One region of the Nonomuraea sp. NPDC050310 genome, then DNA from elsewhere that is predicted to be linked to it. Evidence: riboswitches for the same ligand, from Rfam matches in the RefSeq annotation. Region 1 holds a riboswitch; each other region holds the start of a gene.

Region 1 (5,154 bases):
TCCGGCGTCGAGGCCTACCTCAACTTCGACATGACCGGCTCGCCCAACCCGGGCTACTTCGTCTACGACGACGACACCCAGTTGCAGCGCCTGTTCAACGACTACTACGCCACGCTCGGCATCCAGACCGAGCCGGAGCGGATCGGCGACGGCCGCAGCGACCACGCCTCGTTCAAGAACGCCGGCGTGCGGGTCGGCGGCGTCTTCACCGGCGCCAGCGAGCGCAAGAGCGCCGCCCAGGCGGCCAAGTGGGGCGGCCAGGCCAACCAGTCCTTCGACCGCTGCTACCACTCGGCGTGCGACACCTGGCCGGCCAACGTCAACACCACCGCCCTGGACCGCAACGCCGACGCGGCCGCGCACGTCCTGTGGCAGCTCGCGGTGACCTCGCAGCCCGGCAACGACTTCTCGATGGCGGTCAGCCCGTCCTCGGCGACCGTCCAGCCCGGCCAGAGCACCACCGCCACCGTCTCCACGACGATCACCAGCGGCAGCGCCCAGCCGGTCAGCCTGACCGCCACCGGCGCCCCCTCCGGTGTGACCGTCTCCTTCAGCCCGGCGCAGATCCAGTCGGGCCAGTCCGCCACCGTGACCGTCGCCGCCGGCGCCGGCACCGCGGCCGGGACCTACCCGATCACCCTGCGCGGCAACTCCACCAAGACGGCGACCTTCACGCTGGTCGTCGGCACCCCGACCGGTGACGACTACTCGATGGCGGTCAGCCCGTCCTCGGCCACCGTCCAGCCGGGCCAGAGCACGACCGCGACCCTGAACACCACGGTCACCAGCGGGAACGCCAAGCCGGTCAGCCTGACCGCCACCGGCGCCCCCTCCGGCGTGACCGTCTCCTTCAGCCCGGTCCAGATCCAGTCCGGCCAGTCCGCCACCGTGACGATCGCCGTCGCGGCCGGCACCCCGGCCGGGACCCACCAGATCACCCTGCGCGGCAACTCCGACCGCTCGGCGAGCTTCTCGCTGACCGTCGGCGGCGGCGGGGGCGAGACGACCTGGTCGGCCTACACCGTCTACGCGGCCGGCGCCACGGTGACCTACCAGGGCGTCAGCTACCGCTGCCTGCAGGGCCACACCGCCCTGCCCGGATGGGAGCCGCCGAACGTCCCGGCGCTCTGGCAGCGCATCTGAGAACCCCGCGTGGCCACGGCTGGGGGTTTGTGGTCACGCGGTCAAGCAGGTGGACGAGGGGTACGGCTCGCGCCGGCCGAGCTGGGACCGGGGCTACCCGGGCGGCCGCGCGACAGGCCTGAGGGTGACCAGGCCGGAGCCCGCCCCTCGTCCACCTTTCTTCTCGTGGTACGGCAGGCGGTTCTTGCGGGTTTCGCAGAGGGTGTCCCGCCCACTAGGCTGAAGGCGACACCGATGAACCCGTGCGGGAGAGAGCCCTGACATCCGGTCAGGGCCCCTGAAGGAGCAAGCCCTCCCCGCGAACCTCTCAAGGCAAAGGACCGTACGGGCCAGGGTGACCTCTGGAAAGCAGGCCGGGAAAGCCGCCTCGCCGAAGGTGAAAGTCTGGGCAAACATCCAGGCGAAACTCTCAGGCATCATGACAGAGGGGGAGGATCCTGGCATCCGACCCTGCCTCTGAGGTGCGAACACATGGCACGACCCACACCGTTGCGAGACGTCCACGAGAGTCTCGGCGCCACCCTCACCGACTTCGCCGGCTGGCTCATGCCGCTGCGCTACGGGAGCGAGTCGGCCGAGCACCGGGCCGTGCGCGAGGCCGCCGGCCTGTTCGACCTCTCCCACATGGGGGAGATCTACGTGACCGGGCCGCAGGCCGGCGAGCTGCTGGACTACGCCCTGGTGGGGCACCTGTCCGCGCTCGTCCCGGGCCGCGCCCGCTACACGATGATCGTCAACGCCGAGGGCGGCGTGCTCGACGACCTGATCGTCTACCGGCTGGCCGACCAGGAGTTCATGGTCGTCGCCAACGCCTCCAACTACCTCATGGTCGCCGAGCAGCTCCGCCACCGGGCCGGCGGGTTCGACGCCGACGTGGACGACCGCTCCGACGCCTACGCGCTCATCGCCGTCCAGGGGCCGCGGGCCCAGGAGATCCTCGCCCAGCTCACCGACGCCGACCTCGCGGGCCTGAAGTACTACGCCGGCCTGCCCGGCACGGTCGCCGGGGCCGAGGCGCTCATCGCCCGCACGGGCTACACCGGCGAGGACGGGTTCGAGCTCTTCGTCCGCAACGCCGACGCGGTCGCGCTCTGGCAGGAGCTGATGAAGGCGGGCGAGCCGTACGGGATGATTCCCGCAGGCCTGTCGTGCCGCGACACCCTCCGCCTCGAAGCCGGCATGCCGCTGTACGGCAACGAGCTCAGCGCCGACCTGACCCCGTTCGACGCCGGCCTCGGCCGAGTGGTGAAATTCGACAAGCCCGGCGACTTCGTCGGCAAGGCCGCGCTTGAACCGCTCCGCGAGAGCGAGCCCAAGCGCCGCCTCGTCGGCCTGGTCGCCCAGGGCCGCCGGATCCCGCGCCACGGGTTCCCGGTCGTCGCCGGAGGTCAGGTCGTCGGCGAGGTCACCAGCGGCGCCCCTTCGCCCACCCTGGGCAAGCCGATCGCGATGGCCTACGTCGACACCGGCGTCACCGGCGGCCTAGCCGTCGACATCCGGGGCAGCCAAGAGCCTATGGACCTGGTTGAGCTGCCTTTCTACAGGAGGAACAAGTGAGCAACATCCCTGACGACCTGAACTACACCAAAGAGCACGAGTGGGTCGCGGGCCTGGACGACGGCCGCACCGTGACCGTGGGCGTCACCGCCTACGCCGCGGAGGCCCTTGGTGACGTCGTCTACGTGCAGCTTCCCGAGGCCGGCGCCACCGTCGAGGCGGGCGACTCCATCGGCGAGGTGGAGTCCACCAAGTCGGTGAGCGAGATCTACGCCCCGGTGAGCGGCGAGGTGGTCGAGGTCAACCAGGCCGTCGTGGAGAAGCCCGACCTGGTCAACAGCGACCCGTACGGCGAGGGCTGGATGTTCCGCGTCCGCCTGGAGGGCGACGCGGAGGACCTGCTGTCCGCCGAGGAGTACACCGCCCTCACCTCCGGCGAGTCCTGATCTTCCCGGCCGGGGCTTCGTCCGGAGCCCCGGTACCCCTTTTATCGTGAAAGGCGCAAGTCAATGGCGATCAGCGTCTTCGACCTCTTCAAGATCGGCATCGGTCCGTCGAGCTCGCACACCGGCGGGCCCATGGCCGCCGCGCACAAGTTCGCCCGTGGCCTCGACGCCGACGGCCTCCTGCCGGACGTCGCCCGGGTCGAAGCCATCCTGTACGGCTCGCTCGGCCTGACCGGCAAGGGCCACGGCAGCGACAAGGCCGTGCTCCTGGGCCTGTCCGGCGAGAAGCCCGAACTGGTCGACGTCGACACCGTGGACGAGCGCCTGGCCCAGATGCGCGCCTCCGGCAAGATCGACCTGTACGGCACGCACACCATCCCCTTCGTCGTCGGCGAGGACCTCGTCTTCGAACGCAAGATCTCGCTGCCGGGCCACCCCAACGGCATGCGCTTCACCGCCTACGCCGCCAACGGCGACGTGCTGCGGGAGAAGGTCTATTACTCCGTCGGCGGCGGCTTCGTCGTGGACGAGAACGCCACCGGCGCCGACCGCATCAAGCCCGACGACACGGCTCTGCCGTACCCCTTCAGCACCGCGGCCGAGCTGCTCGCCCAGTGCTCGGAGACCGGGCTGTCCATCTCCGGGCTGATGATGGAGAACGAGAAGGCCTTCGGCCGCACCGAGGCCGAGATCCGCGCCAAGCTGCTCGACATCTGGCACGTGATGTCCGAGTGCGTGCGCCGCGGCATCGGCAAGGAGGGCGTCCTGCCCGGCGGCCTCAAGGTCAGGCGTCGCGCGCACCAGCTCCACCGCCGCCTCCAGGCCGAGACGCCCTCGCACGACCCGCTCCAGACCATGGACTGGGTCGGCCTGTTCGCCCTGGCCGTCAACGAGGAGAACGCCGCCGGCGGCCGGATCGTCACCGCCCCCACCAACGGCGCCGCCGGCATCATCCCGGCGGTCCTCACCTACTACTCGCGCTTCGTCCCGGGCGCCGACGACGCCGGAGTGGTGCGCTTCCTGCTCACCGCCGCCGCCATCGGCGTGCTGTTCAAGGAGAACGCCTCCATCTCCGGCGCCGAGGTCGGCTGCCAGGGCGAGGTCGGCTCGGCCTGCTCCATGGCCGCCGCCGGCCTCACCGAGGTGCTGGGCGGCACCCCCGAGCAGGTCGAGAACGCCGCCGAGATCGGCATCGAGCACAACCTCGGCCTCACCTGCGACCCCATCGGCGGCCTCGTCCAGATCCCCTGCATCGAGCGGAACGCCGTGGCCTCCATCAAGGCCATCACCGCCGCCCGCATCGCCCTGCGCGGCGACGGCAAACACTTCGTCTCCCTGGACAAGGCGATCAAAACCATGCGCGACACCGGCCGGGACATGCTCGACAAGTACAAGGAGACCTCCCGCGGCGGCCTCGCGGTCAACGTCATCGAGTGCTGATCTCCTGCTTGGCTGGTGCGCCCGGAATCTGTCGTCGCAAGCGGGTAGCGTGGGGAGCATGACGGCGCACCAGCACGATGAGGTCATCACCATCCCTCGTGACGAGTACGAGGCCCTCAAGGCCGAGGTCCGACGGTTGCGCCGTGAGATCGGTCGCCAGCAGGCGATGCGCGCCATCATGGAGAATGCCGCCCATCCCGGCGCCGTGCGGACATTCACTCGGGACGAACTCGCCGCTGAGTGGGGCATCAAGGGCTGACCGCCGCATCGCCTTTCCCGAGCGCGCTTGGGAGCAGATCGAAGCCCTACCGGAAGGTCTGCGCAGGCCTGTCCAACTCGCCGTCTTCACCCTGCTGGAGGACCCGCGTCCGTCGCTCGCCGACCCGATGGACGGGGTTCCGAACGCCTACGAGTTGAACCTCATCAGCGATGACGTCACATCTGGTACACGATCACTCTTCACGAGGGCGAAGAAGTGATCACCATCCAGGTGGTTCGCCCGAATCTCTGACTTCGGATTGATCGACAAGGCGATCAAAACCATGCGTGACACCGCGGCCCCCTCGCGGTCAACGTCGTCCACGTGCTGACCGCGAGGTGGCCGGCCCGTTCTAGCCGGTGACCGGGG
Region 2 (5,154 bases), on a different contig from region 1:
TCCCCGATCAACCGGGTGACGCACCAGATCGCCGGGGGTGGCCGCCGGGCCGCCGACTACCTGGAGCAGCAGGGATTCTCGGGCGCGATGCAGGATCTGCAGCAGTTCGCCCGCCGCCGGCCGGCGCTGTTCGTCCTCGGCGCCATCGCCGCCGGTTTCCTGGCCGGACGCGCCGCCAAGGCCGGCGTGGACCTCCAGCAGGAGGAGCGGGCCCCCCGCCCCCAGCCCGGCGAGGGCTACGCACAGAGCGGCCAGAGCGGCCAGGAGGAGGCCCGCGATCAGGCCGATCAGGTTCGCCACGACACCTATTGACGGCTGAGGGGGACCAGTACGGCCCGCGACCGCGTGCCGTACCGGCTCTTCAGGTCAGGTCGACGGTGGCGCCGCCCGGGCCGGGCCGGGGAAAGGTGAGGTCGCGGCCGTCCACCGTGACGGTCAGCTCGGCGAGCTCGTCCCGCGGATCGGCGACGGTGAGCCGCCCGCCCCGGAGCAGCACCGCGCAGGGCCCCGAGGCCGTGATGCCGCCGGCCGTCCCCGGTTGCCAGAAGGCGACCGCGGTGAGCCCGAGCGCCGGGACCCGCACCGCCTGCTGGGCGTCGGTGTTCGCCGGCACCTCCAGCCAGCCGAGCCCGGCCAGTTCCCGCGTGCGGGCCTCGGAGGCCCCGGGCAGCAACACGTACCGATAGCCCGCCCCACGCGGGTCGACGCCGTGGTCGAACCAGAACGTGCGATACCCCCGCTCCCCGGCAGTGCGGAAGCCTTCGCCCAGGTACCCGGCGTGCCCCGCCAGGTGCGCCCACCCCGCCCCCTCGGCCGGCTGCGCCGCCGAGCGCCGGTTGTCCACCACGGTCTCCACGGCCACCCCGTCCGAGCACGTGATGCCCGCCCCCAGGCAGACCACCGCCTCGTCGAGGAAGACCCACGCCTTGAACGCCTCCAGCGTGCTGCCCAGCCCGGCCAGGTGCTGCCCCACGATCGCGTAGGTGCCGTCGCTCGCCCCGCCCACCCAGCGCCACTTCGTGCGCGTGTCGCCCCAGCCGCGGCCCGCCCCGTCGGCCAGCCGCCGGGTCGAGACGGTCGTGCCGGGCAGCCGGTAGGGGTCGACGGTGTGCCAGAAGTCGGAGTAGTGGTCGCGCTGCCCGGCGGCCCACCAGTAGAGCATCCCGGAGCCGGTGTGCCAGCCGCGCAGGTTCTCGCCGTTGCCGTGCTCGTAGTGCCCGATCCGGTGGGAGGACATGCTGAGCGCCGCGGTCCAGCCCGGCCGGCGGTGCACCGCGCGGGCGCTCATCGGGAACAGCCGGTGCCCCACCGGCTCGGGGGCCGCGGGCACGCTCGCGTCGGCCAGCAGGTCCTCGAACCCCGCCCGGTAGCCGCCCCGCTCCGCCCAGCCCTTCACCAGCGACCGCCAGCGGGCCCGCTCCGCCGCCGGCGCCGACTCGCCGAGCAGCAGGACGGCCGAGGCGATGGCCTGGCCGCGCCGGTGGTCACCGTACGGCCGGCGCGCGATCCCCCGGCCGCTGACCAGGTCCATGCACAGCCCGTCCAGCACGAAGGGCGCGAAGCTGCGCTCCACCTGGTCGAACAGGAACCGCCCGTCCACCTCCCACGGCGTGCCGCGCACCAGCGCCAGCATGATCGCCGCCCCGGAGAGCAGCACCGCCCCGTAGCCGCCCTGGTAGGGGATGGTGGTGTGCTGGAGGAAGGACCCGTCGCGGTAGAACCCGTCGCCCTTCTCGACGTAGCGGAAGACCGGCGTCAGCGCCTCGGCCGCCCGCCGCACCTCGTCCGGCTCCTCCACCACGATCGCGCGCAGCAGCCGGACCAGGCACAGGTCCACCCGGTTGGCGCCCGTGCTCCGCCCCCGGTAGGCCGCCAGCCGGTCGTCCGGCACGAAGTGCCGCACCGCCTCGGCCAGGGCCCGGTCGCGCGAGCCGATGAGCACGGCGGCGTCCAGCAGCTTGCGCGGGACCCCGATCTCCCAGTCCCACCAGTTGCCGACCGGCTCGGCGCCCTCGGCGTAGACGTGCCGCACGTAGTGGGCCAGGCCCTCGGCGGTCGCCTCGGCCAGGCCGGGATCGCCGGTGATCGCGTGCGCCCTGGCCATCGTCTGCAGCCGCGCGGGCGTGTCGTCGAGCGACGGGTAGGGCAGGTCGGCCCAGAGCCCGCCGCGGGCGGGCCGCATGCTCGCCCGGTGCCCGGCCGCCGCCTGTTCCACCCTCCCCGCGTACGGCACCGCCGTCACCTCCCGCCAGCGGCGACGCAACAACGGGAAGGTGGCGTCGGGCGTGTGGGCGGGCCGGGCCGGGAGGAGCGTGGCCAGCGTGCCGAGCGCGGCGAGGCTGCCCAGCCTGGCCAGTGCGCGCCGCGAGAGGGGGGACACAAGGTGATTATCCGCGACTTGTTGACACGCGGGCGGAGCCGTACCTAATGTCCTGACCTGGACAACTGCATAAGCCCATGATCCCGCGCGGGAGAGTCCACAGGCTGTGGACGCCGAAGGAGCAAACCTCCCCGGAAACTCTCAGGCCCAAGACCGCGTGGAGGAGGCGAACTCTGGAAAGAGGCGCACCCGGCGTCTCGCCCACGGGGCAAACCGCACGCAAGCGCGGTGAATCTCTCAGGCCTATGACAGAGGGGGAGGCCCTACGGCTACGTGAGGAGCCTCATGCTCGACGCACCCCTGTCCGCGGTCGACCCCGAGATCGCGGCGGCGCTGGACGCCGAACTCGACCGCCAGCGCACCACCCTGGAGATGATCGCCTCCGAGAACTTCGCACCGGTCGCGGTCATGCAGGCGCAAGGCAGCACCCTCACCAACAAGTACGCCGAGGGCTACCCCGGCCGCCGCTACTACGGCGGCTGCGAGCACGTGGACGTCGTCGAGCAGCTCGCGATCGACCGCGTCAAGGCGCTGTTCGGCGCCGAGCACGCCAACGTGCAGCCGCACTCCGGCGCGCAGGCCAACGCCGCCGCCATGCACGCGCTGATCACGCCGGGCGACACCATCCTCGGCCTCGACCTCGCGCACGGCGGCCACCTGACGCACGGCATGCGGCTCAACTTCTCCGGCAAGCTCTACAACGCCGTGGCCTACCACGTCTCGGAGAGCGACAACCGGGTGGACATGGCCGAGGTCGAGAAGCTGGCCCTGGAGCACCGGCCCAGCCTGATCGTCGCCGGCTGGTCGGCCTACCCGCGCCACCTCGACTTCGCCGAATTCCGCCGGATCGCCGACCTGGTCGGCGCCCGGCTCATGGTGGACATGGCGCACTTCGCCGGCCTGGTCGCCGCCGGGCTGCACCCCAGCCCGGTGCCGCACGCCGACGTCGTCACCACGACCACGCACAAGACGCTCGGCGGCCCGCGCGGCGGCGTCATCCTGTCCACCGCCGAGCTGGCCAAGAAGATCGACTCCGCGGTCTTCCCCGGCCAGCAGGGCGGCCCGCTGGAGCACGTCGTCGCGGCCAAGGCGGTCGCCTTCAAGCTCGCCGCCACCCCCGAGTTCCGCGAGCGGCAGGAGCGCACGCTGGAGGGCGCCCGCATCCTGGCCGCCACGCTCACCGGCGCCGGGCACCGCCTGGTCACCGGCGGCACCGACGTGCACCTGGTGCTGGTCGACCTGCGCGAGTCGGTCCTGGACGGCAAGCAGGCCGAGGACCGGCTGCACTCCATCGGCGTCACGGTCAACCGCAACGCCGTGCCGTTCGACCCGCGCCCGCCGATGGTCAGCTCCGGGCTGCGCATCGGCACCCCCGCGCTGGCCGCCCGCGGCTTCGACGCCCGGGACTTCACCGAGGTGGCCGAGGTCATCGCCGAGGCGCTGCGCCCCGACCTCAACCCGCCCGCGCGCACCCGGCTGCGGGCCAAGGTGGCCCAACTGGCCCAGCGGAGGCCGCTCTACCCGGAGCTGTGACCGTTCACCTGCCCTAGCTTGACCCAAGCGGGGATAGGAATCCGGACATGAGCACATCAGGGGCGGGGAGCGTGGCCACCGCCGCGCTCAGCGCCCCCGATGTTCATCCTGCTCCGGTTGACGGCGGTGTCCCCCCACGACCGGGACACCGCCTTCAGCCGGACCTGAGCGCCCGCTCGATCTCGGCCAGCACCGCCGGGTCCTCGATCGTGGACGGCGGCCGGTAGGTCCTGCCGTCGGCGATGGCCCGCATCGTGCCCCGCAGGATCTTGCCCGACCGGGTCTTGGGCAGCCGGGCGACCACGCTGACCCGCCGGAAGGCCGCGACCGGGCCGATGCGCTCGCGCACCAGCGCCACCAGCTCGGCCTCGATCTCCGCCGCGGGCCGCGCCGTCCCGCTCTTGAGCACCACGAAGCCAGCCGGGACCTGGCCCTTGAGCTCGTCGGCCACGCCGATGACCGCGCACTCGGCGACGTCGGGGTGGGTGGCGACGACCTCCTCCATCGCCCCGGTGGACAACCGGTGGCCGGCCACGTTGATCACGTCGTCGGTGCGGCCCATGACGAACAGGTAGCCGTCGGCGTCCAGGTGGCCGCCGTCGCCGGTGAGGTAGTAGCCCGGGTAGCGGGCCAGGTAGGCCGACTCGAAGCGGTCGTGATCGCGGTAGAGCGTGGGCAGCGTGCCCGGCGGCAGCGGCAGCCGTACCACGATGGCGCCCTCGACCCCGGGCGGGCACTCCGCGCCGTTCTCGTCCAGCACCCGCACGTCGTAGCCGGGCACCGGCACGGTCGGCGAGCCGGGCTTGGGCGGCAGCGGTTCGAGTCCCATGCAGTTGGCCGCGACCGGCCAGCCGGTCTCGGTCTGCCACCAGTGGTCGATCACCGGGACGCCCAGCAGGTCGGAGGCCCAGTGGTAGGTGTCCGGGTCGAGCCGCTCCCCCGCCAGGAACAGGTAGCGCAGGCCGTGGTCCTTCACCAGGTCGCCGTTCGGGTCCTCCTTCTTGATCGCGCGGATCGCGGTCGGCGCGGTGAACAGCGTCTTGACGCCGTACTCCCCCGCCACCCGCCAGAACGCCCCGGCGTCGGGCGTGCCGACCGGCTTGCCCTCGTACAGCACGGTCGTGCAGCCGGCCAGCAGCGGCGCGTAGACGATGTAGGAGTGCCCGACGACCCAGCCCACGTCGGAGGCGGCCCAGAAGACCTCGCCGGGCCCGGTGTCGTAGACGGCGGCCATGCTCCAG
Region 3 (5,154 bases), on a different contig from region 1:
CCAGATCGCGCGGACGGTCGGGGCGCTGGCCCGTTTCGGTCTGCACGCCCGCCACCTGCGGGCGGTCAAGGCGGCGGCCGAGCGCGAGTGCGGCCTGGTCGAGCAGACCGTGGCCCCGGTGCTGAAGCGGCGCGCCCCCGGAGCGATCGGCGAGGCCCACGAGAACGCCCGCGAGCTGACCGGCCTGCTGCTGGATCTGCACGCGGCCCTGCTGCGCTCCGGCGTCCGGTCGGTGCTGGGCGGCTGAGGCATCGGGCACATTCCGGGCCTTGCGGGTGTTACGTTGGAAGAGCCTGTCGCTCGCTTTTCAGTCGCCATTTCGGATTTCGGAGCAGCCCGTGGTGCAGATGGAAGTAGTGGGCGTTCGCGTTGAAATGCCCACCAATCAGCCGATCGTTCTGCTCAAGGAGGCGAGTGGTGACCGATTCCTGCCTATTTGGATAGGAATGACAGAAGCGCAGGCGATCGCGCTCGCCTCCGCGGAGGAGCCGCCGCCCAGGCCGCTCACCCACGACCTGTTCCGCGACGTGCTCAGCGCCCTCGGCGTCAGCCTGCGCGCGGTCAACATCGTCGCCCTGCGTGACGGCATCTTCTTCGCCGACCTGGTCTTCTCCAACGGCGTCGAGGTCAGCGCCCGCCCGTCCGACTCCATCGCCCTCGCCCTGCGCACCGGAGCGCGCATCTACGCCAGCGAGGAAGTCGTCCAGGAAGCCGGTGTCGTCATCCCCGACGACCAGGAGGACGAGGTGGAGAAGTTCAGGGAGTTCCTTGACCAGATCACGCCCGAGGACTTCGGCCGCGCGGGGTAGCTATATAAGAGCATTTACGCTTCACGACTCGCCGGGGCGGATCGTTGACTGAGCATGGTCACGGTCCTACGGTGCAAGTGAAACCCGCGGTCGCCCGAAGAACCCCCAGATCAGGCCGCGGGATGAGAGAAAGCCGGAGGTCCGCGTGGCGGTCAGCAGCGGCGAGGGAAACAGGGCCGGCCAGGAAGATCCGGCCCGGCGCGAGGACGCGCGCCAGCGTGCCGGTGAACAGGGGCTGCTCTTCGACCAAGAGCCCGCCTCCCAGCCTGGCAACCTCGGCTACCGCGGCCCTACGGCCTGTGCGGCGGCCGGCATCACCTACAGGCAGCTCGACTACTGGGCGCGCACGGGTCTGGTGGAGCCGACGATAAGAGCCGCGCACGGCTCGGGCTCCCAGCGCCTGTACAGCTTCCGCGACATCTTGGTGCTCAAGGTGGTCAAGCGGCTGCTCGACACCGGAGTCTCGCTCCAGCAGATCCGCACGGCCGTGCAGCACCTGCGCGACCGCGGCGTGGCCGACCTGGCCCAGATCACGCTGATGAGCGACGGGGTGAGCGTCTACGAGTGCACCTCCGCCGACGAGGTCATCGACCTGCTCCAGGGCGGTCAGGGCGTGTTCGGCATCGCGCTGGGCCGCGTGTGGCGGGAAGTCGAGGGATCGCTCGCGGAGCTGCCGGGGGAACCCACGGCGGCCGAGGACGGCAACGCCTCGGCCGGCCACCCGGCTGACGAACTCGCACAGCGCCGACGTGCGCGGAGGATTGGCTGAGGGTAATCTGGGCAGCGAAGCTTTCGACCCCGTGCGGGAGAGTCCCCAGCAACTGTGGGGCGCCGAAGGAGCAACCCTCCCCGGAATCTCTCAGGCACCCGGTACCGCTCGGGCGAGGCGACTCTGGAAAGCAGGCGCGCCCGCCAGGCGCGTCTCACCGACGGTGAAAGCTCCCTCGGGAGTGAAGCTCTCAGGTTGCGATGACAGAGGGGGAGACTCGGCACCCGCCTGCGCGCTGTCTCCAGGAGGCACCCTTCATGTCTGAGCTTTTCTCCAGCCGTCACATCGGCCCGTCCGACGCCGAGCAGCAGCGCATGCTGGAGGCCGTGGGCTTCGAGTCCGTCGCGGATCTGGTCGCGGTAGCCGTACCGGAAGCGATCCGGGCCAAGGACGCGCTCAAGCTGCCCGCCGCGGCGAGCGAGATCGAGGTCATCGGCGAACTGCGCGCCCTGGCCGATCGCAACCAGGTCCTGACCAGCATGATCGGCCTGGGCTACTACGACACGGTCACCCCGGCGGTCATCCGCCGCAACCTGCTGGAGAACCCGGGCTGGTACACCGCCTACACGCCCTACCAGCCGGAGATCTCGCAGGGCCGCCTCGAGGCGCTGCTCAACTTCCAGACCGTGGTCTCCGACCTCACCGGCCTCGACGTCGCGGGCGCCTCCCTGCTGGACGAGGGGACGGCCGCCGCCGAGGCGATGACCCTGGCCCGCCGGGCCGGCAAGGCCAAGAGCAACGTCTTCGTGGTCGACAACGACGTGCTGCCGCAGACCAAGGCGGTGCTGGCCACCCGCGCCGAGCCGCTCGGCATCGAGCTGGTCTTCCAGCGCCTCGACCAGGAGCTGCCGGAGTGCTTCGGCGTGCTGGTCCAGTACCCCGGCGCCACCGGCGCCGTGCGTGACTTCCGCGCCGTGGCCGAGCGGGCCCACGAGCTCGGCGCGCAGGTCGTCGCCGCCGCCGACCTGCTGGCCCTGACCCTCATCGCCTCGCCCGGCTCGCTCGGCGCCGACATCGCGATCGGCTCCTCGCAGCGCTTCGGCGTGCCGTTCGGCTTCGGCGGCCCGCACGCCGCCTACATGGCCGTGCGCGAGGGCCTGCAGCGGCAGATGCCCGGCCGCCTGGTGGGCGTCTCGGTCGACACCGACGGCGACCCGGCCTACCGGCTGGCCCTGCAGACCCGCGAGCAGCACATCCGCCGCGAGAAGGCCACCAGCAACATCTGCACCGCGCAGGTGCTCCTGGCCGTCATCGCCGGCATGTACGCCGTCTACCACGGCCCCGAGGGGCTGCGCCGGATCGCCTCGCGCGTGCACGCCCAGGCCGCCGCGATCGGCCACGCACTGTCCGGCGCCGGCGTCCCGGTGACCGAGCACTACTTCGACACCGTCACCGCCTCGGTGCCGGGCAAGGCCGCCGCGGTCGTCGCCGAGGCGCTCTCGCGCGGCGTCAACCTGTGGCAGGTCGACGCCGACCGCGTCACCGTCGCCTGCGACGAGAAGACGGGCCCGGCCGAGGTCGCCAAGGTGCTGGAGTCCTTCTCCGCCGCGCTCGGCCTGCCGATCGAGGCGCCCGCCGCCGGCGAGGAGCTCACCGCGCTGCCCGAGGCGCTGCTGCGCACCGACGACTACCTCACCCACCCGGTCTTCCACACCCACCGCTCCGAGACCTCGATGCTGCGCTACCTGCGCCGGCTCCAGGACAAGGACATCGCGCTCGACCGCTCGATGATCCCGCTGGGCTCGTGCACGATGAAGCTCAACGCCACCACCGAGATGGAGCCGATCACCTGGCCGGAGTTCGCCGGCATCCACCCCTACGCGCCCGAGGAGCAGTCCGAGGGCTACCGGGAGCTGATCGAGACCCTGGAGAGCTGGCTGGCCGAGGTGACCGGCTACGACGCCGTCTCCATCCAGCCCAACGCCGGCTCGCAGGGCGAGTTCGCCGGCCTGCTGGCCATCCGCGCCTACCACCGCGCCAACGGCGACGCCGAGCGCGACGTCTGCCTCATCCCGTCCTCGGCGCACGGCACCAACGCGGCCAGCGCGGTCATGGCCGGCATGCGCGTCGTCGTGGTCGCCTGCGACGACGACGGCAACGTCGACCTGGCCGACCTCGACGCCAAGATCGCCAAGCACGCGGACAAGCTGGCCGCGATCATGGTGACCTACCCGTCCACGCACGGCGTGTACGAGGAGACCATCACCGAGGTCTGCGCCAAGGTCCACGAGGCCGGCGGCCAGGTCTACGTCGACGGCGCCAACCTCAACGCGCTGGTCGGCCTCGCCAAGCCGGGCGAGTTCGGCGCCGACGTGTCCCACCTCAACCTGCACAAGACCTTCTGCATCCCGCACGGCGGCGGCGGCCCCGGCGTCGGCCCGGTCGCCGTCCGCGCCCACCTGGCCGCCTACCTGCCCGGCCACCCGCTGCGCGAGGGCTCGGCGGTCGGTCCCGTCTCCGCCGCGCCGTACGGCTCGGCGGGCATCCTGCCGATCTCCTGGGCCTACGTCCGGATGATGGGCGGCGACGGCCTGCGCGCCGCCACCGAGCAGGCCATCCTGTCGGCCAACTACCTCGCCCGCCGGCTGGCCCCGCACTACCCGGTGCTCTACACCGGCCGGGGCGGGCTGGTCGCCCACGAGTGCATCGTCGACCTGCGGCAGATCACCAAGGAGACCGGCGTCACCGTGGACGACGTGGCCAAGCGCCTCATCGACTACGGCTTCCACGCGCCGACCATGTCCTTCCCGGTGGCCGGCACGCTGATGATCGAGCCGACCGAGAGCGAGAACCTCGCCGAGCTCGACCGCTTCGTGGACGCGATGATCGCCATCCGCCAGGAGATCTCGCGGGTGGCCGACGGCGGCTACGACCGCACCGACAACCCGCTGCGCAACGCCCCGCACACCGCCGAGTCGGTCACCGCCGACGAGTGGACCCACCCGTACTCGCGCAGCGAGGCGGCCTACCCGGTGCGCTCGCTGCGGGAGAACAAGTACTGGGTGCCGGTCCGCCGCATCGACCAGGCCTACGGCGACCGCAACCTGGTGTGCGCCTGCCCGCCGCTGGAGGCCTACGAGGACTGATCCCGCTCGGGTGACGGAGCCCGCTCCGGCCGTTCTCCGGCCGGGGCGGGCTCTCTCGCGTCCGGGCCGGGCTCGGTGAGACCCCGCGCGTCGAGTCGCGCGACGTGATCGCCGGGAATCGTTAGGCTCGGGGGCAGCCTCGTGAAGACGCGAAGGAGTTTCGTTGACCCCCCAGGAGCTCGACGCCTCACCCCTCGACACCGCCCGGCGGCTGGCCGAGGAAGGCGATCTCGGCGGAGCCGCCGCCATCCTCACCGGACTGGCCTCCGACCCCGAGGCGCCCGACCGCGCCCAGGCGGCGGTCGGGCTCGCCGTGGTGCTGGACGAGCAGGGCGATGTCCGGGGCGCGCGCAACGCCGCCCGCTCCGCCCTGGCCACCGGACACCCCGAGTACGCCGCCCAGGCCGCCTGCCACCTCGCCCAGGGCTTCGAGCGCGAAGGGCTCGACGAGCAGGCCCGGGGCGCGTGGCAGGCCGTCCTCGGGCTCGGC

What was found. A riboswitch is a leader RNA that binds a small molecule or an ion and turns the genes downstream of it on or off. The one in region 1 is predicted to bind glycine.
Region 2: it holds a riboswitch for glycine, as region 1 does, so the genes downstream of both, glyA (serine hydroxymethyltransferase) here and gcvT (glycine cleavage system aminomethyltransferase GcvT) in region 1, are expected to answer to the same signal.
Region 3: it holds a riboswitch for glycine, as region 1 does, so the genes downstream of both, gcvP (aminomethyl-transferring glycine dehydrogenase) here and gcvT (glycine cleavage system aminomethyltransferase GcvT) in region 1, are expected to answer to the same signal.

Annotation. Positions count from the first base shown of each region.
Region 1 is NZ_JBFAKP010000001.1:1,108,028-1,113,181, reverse strand. It holds gene AB0I67_RS05300 (M28 family peptidase) at 1-1,143, shown strand, start outside; glycine riboswitch at 1,379-1,476, shown strand; gene gcvT (glycine cleavage system aminomethyltransferase GcvT) at 1,615-2,700, shown strand; gene gcvH (glycine cleavage system protein GcvH) at 2,697-3,086, shown strand; gene AB0I67_RS05285 (L-serine ammonia-lyase) at 3,150-4,526, shown strand; gene AB0I67_RS05280 (hypothetical protein) at 4,585-4,785, shown strand; gene AB0I67_RS05275 (ABC transporter permease) at 5,138-5,154, opposite strand, start outside.
Region 2 is NZ_JBFAKP010000013.1:115,258-120,411, reverse strand. It holds gene AB0I67_RS27330 (hypothetical protein) at 1-312, shown strand, start outside; gene AB0I67_RS27325 (polysaccharide lyase 8 family protein) at 362-2,380, opposite strand; glycine riboswitch at 2,459-2,546, shown strand; gene glyA (serine hydroxymethyltransferase) at 2,666-3,913, shown strand; gene AB0I67_RS27315 (propionyl-CoA synthetase) at 4,068-5,154, opposite strand, start outside.
Region 3 is NZ_JBFAKP010000018.1:30,847-36,000, reverse strand. It holds gene AB0I67_RS31705 (MerR family transcriptional regulator) at 1-247, shown strand, start outside; gene AB0I67_RS31700 (bifunctional nuclease family protein) at 339-809, shown strand; gene AB0I67_RS31695 (MerR family transcriptional regulator) at 955-1,578, shown strand; glycine riboswitch at 1,603-1,695, shown strand; gene gcvP (aminomethyl-transferring glycine dehydrogenase) at 1,836-4,664, shown strand; gene AB0I67_RS31685 (hypothetical protein) at 4,828-5,154, shown strand, end outside.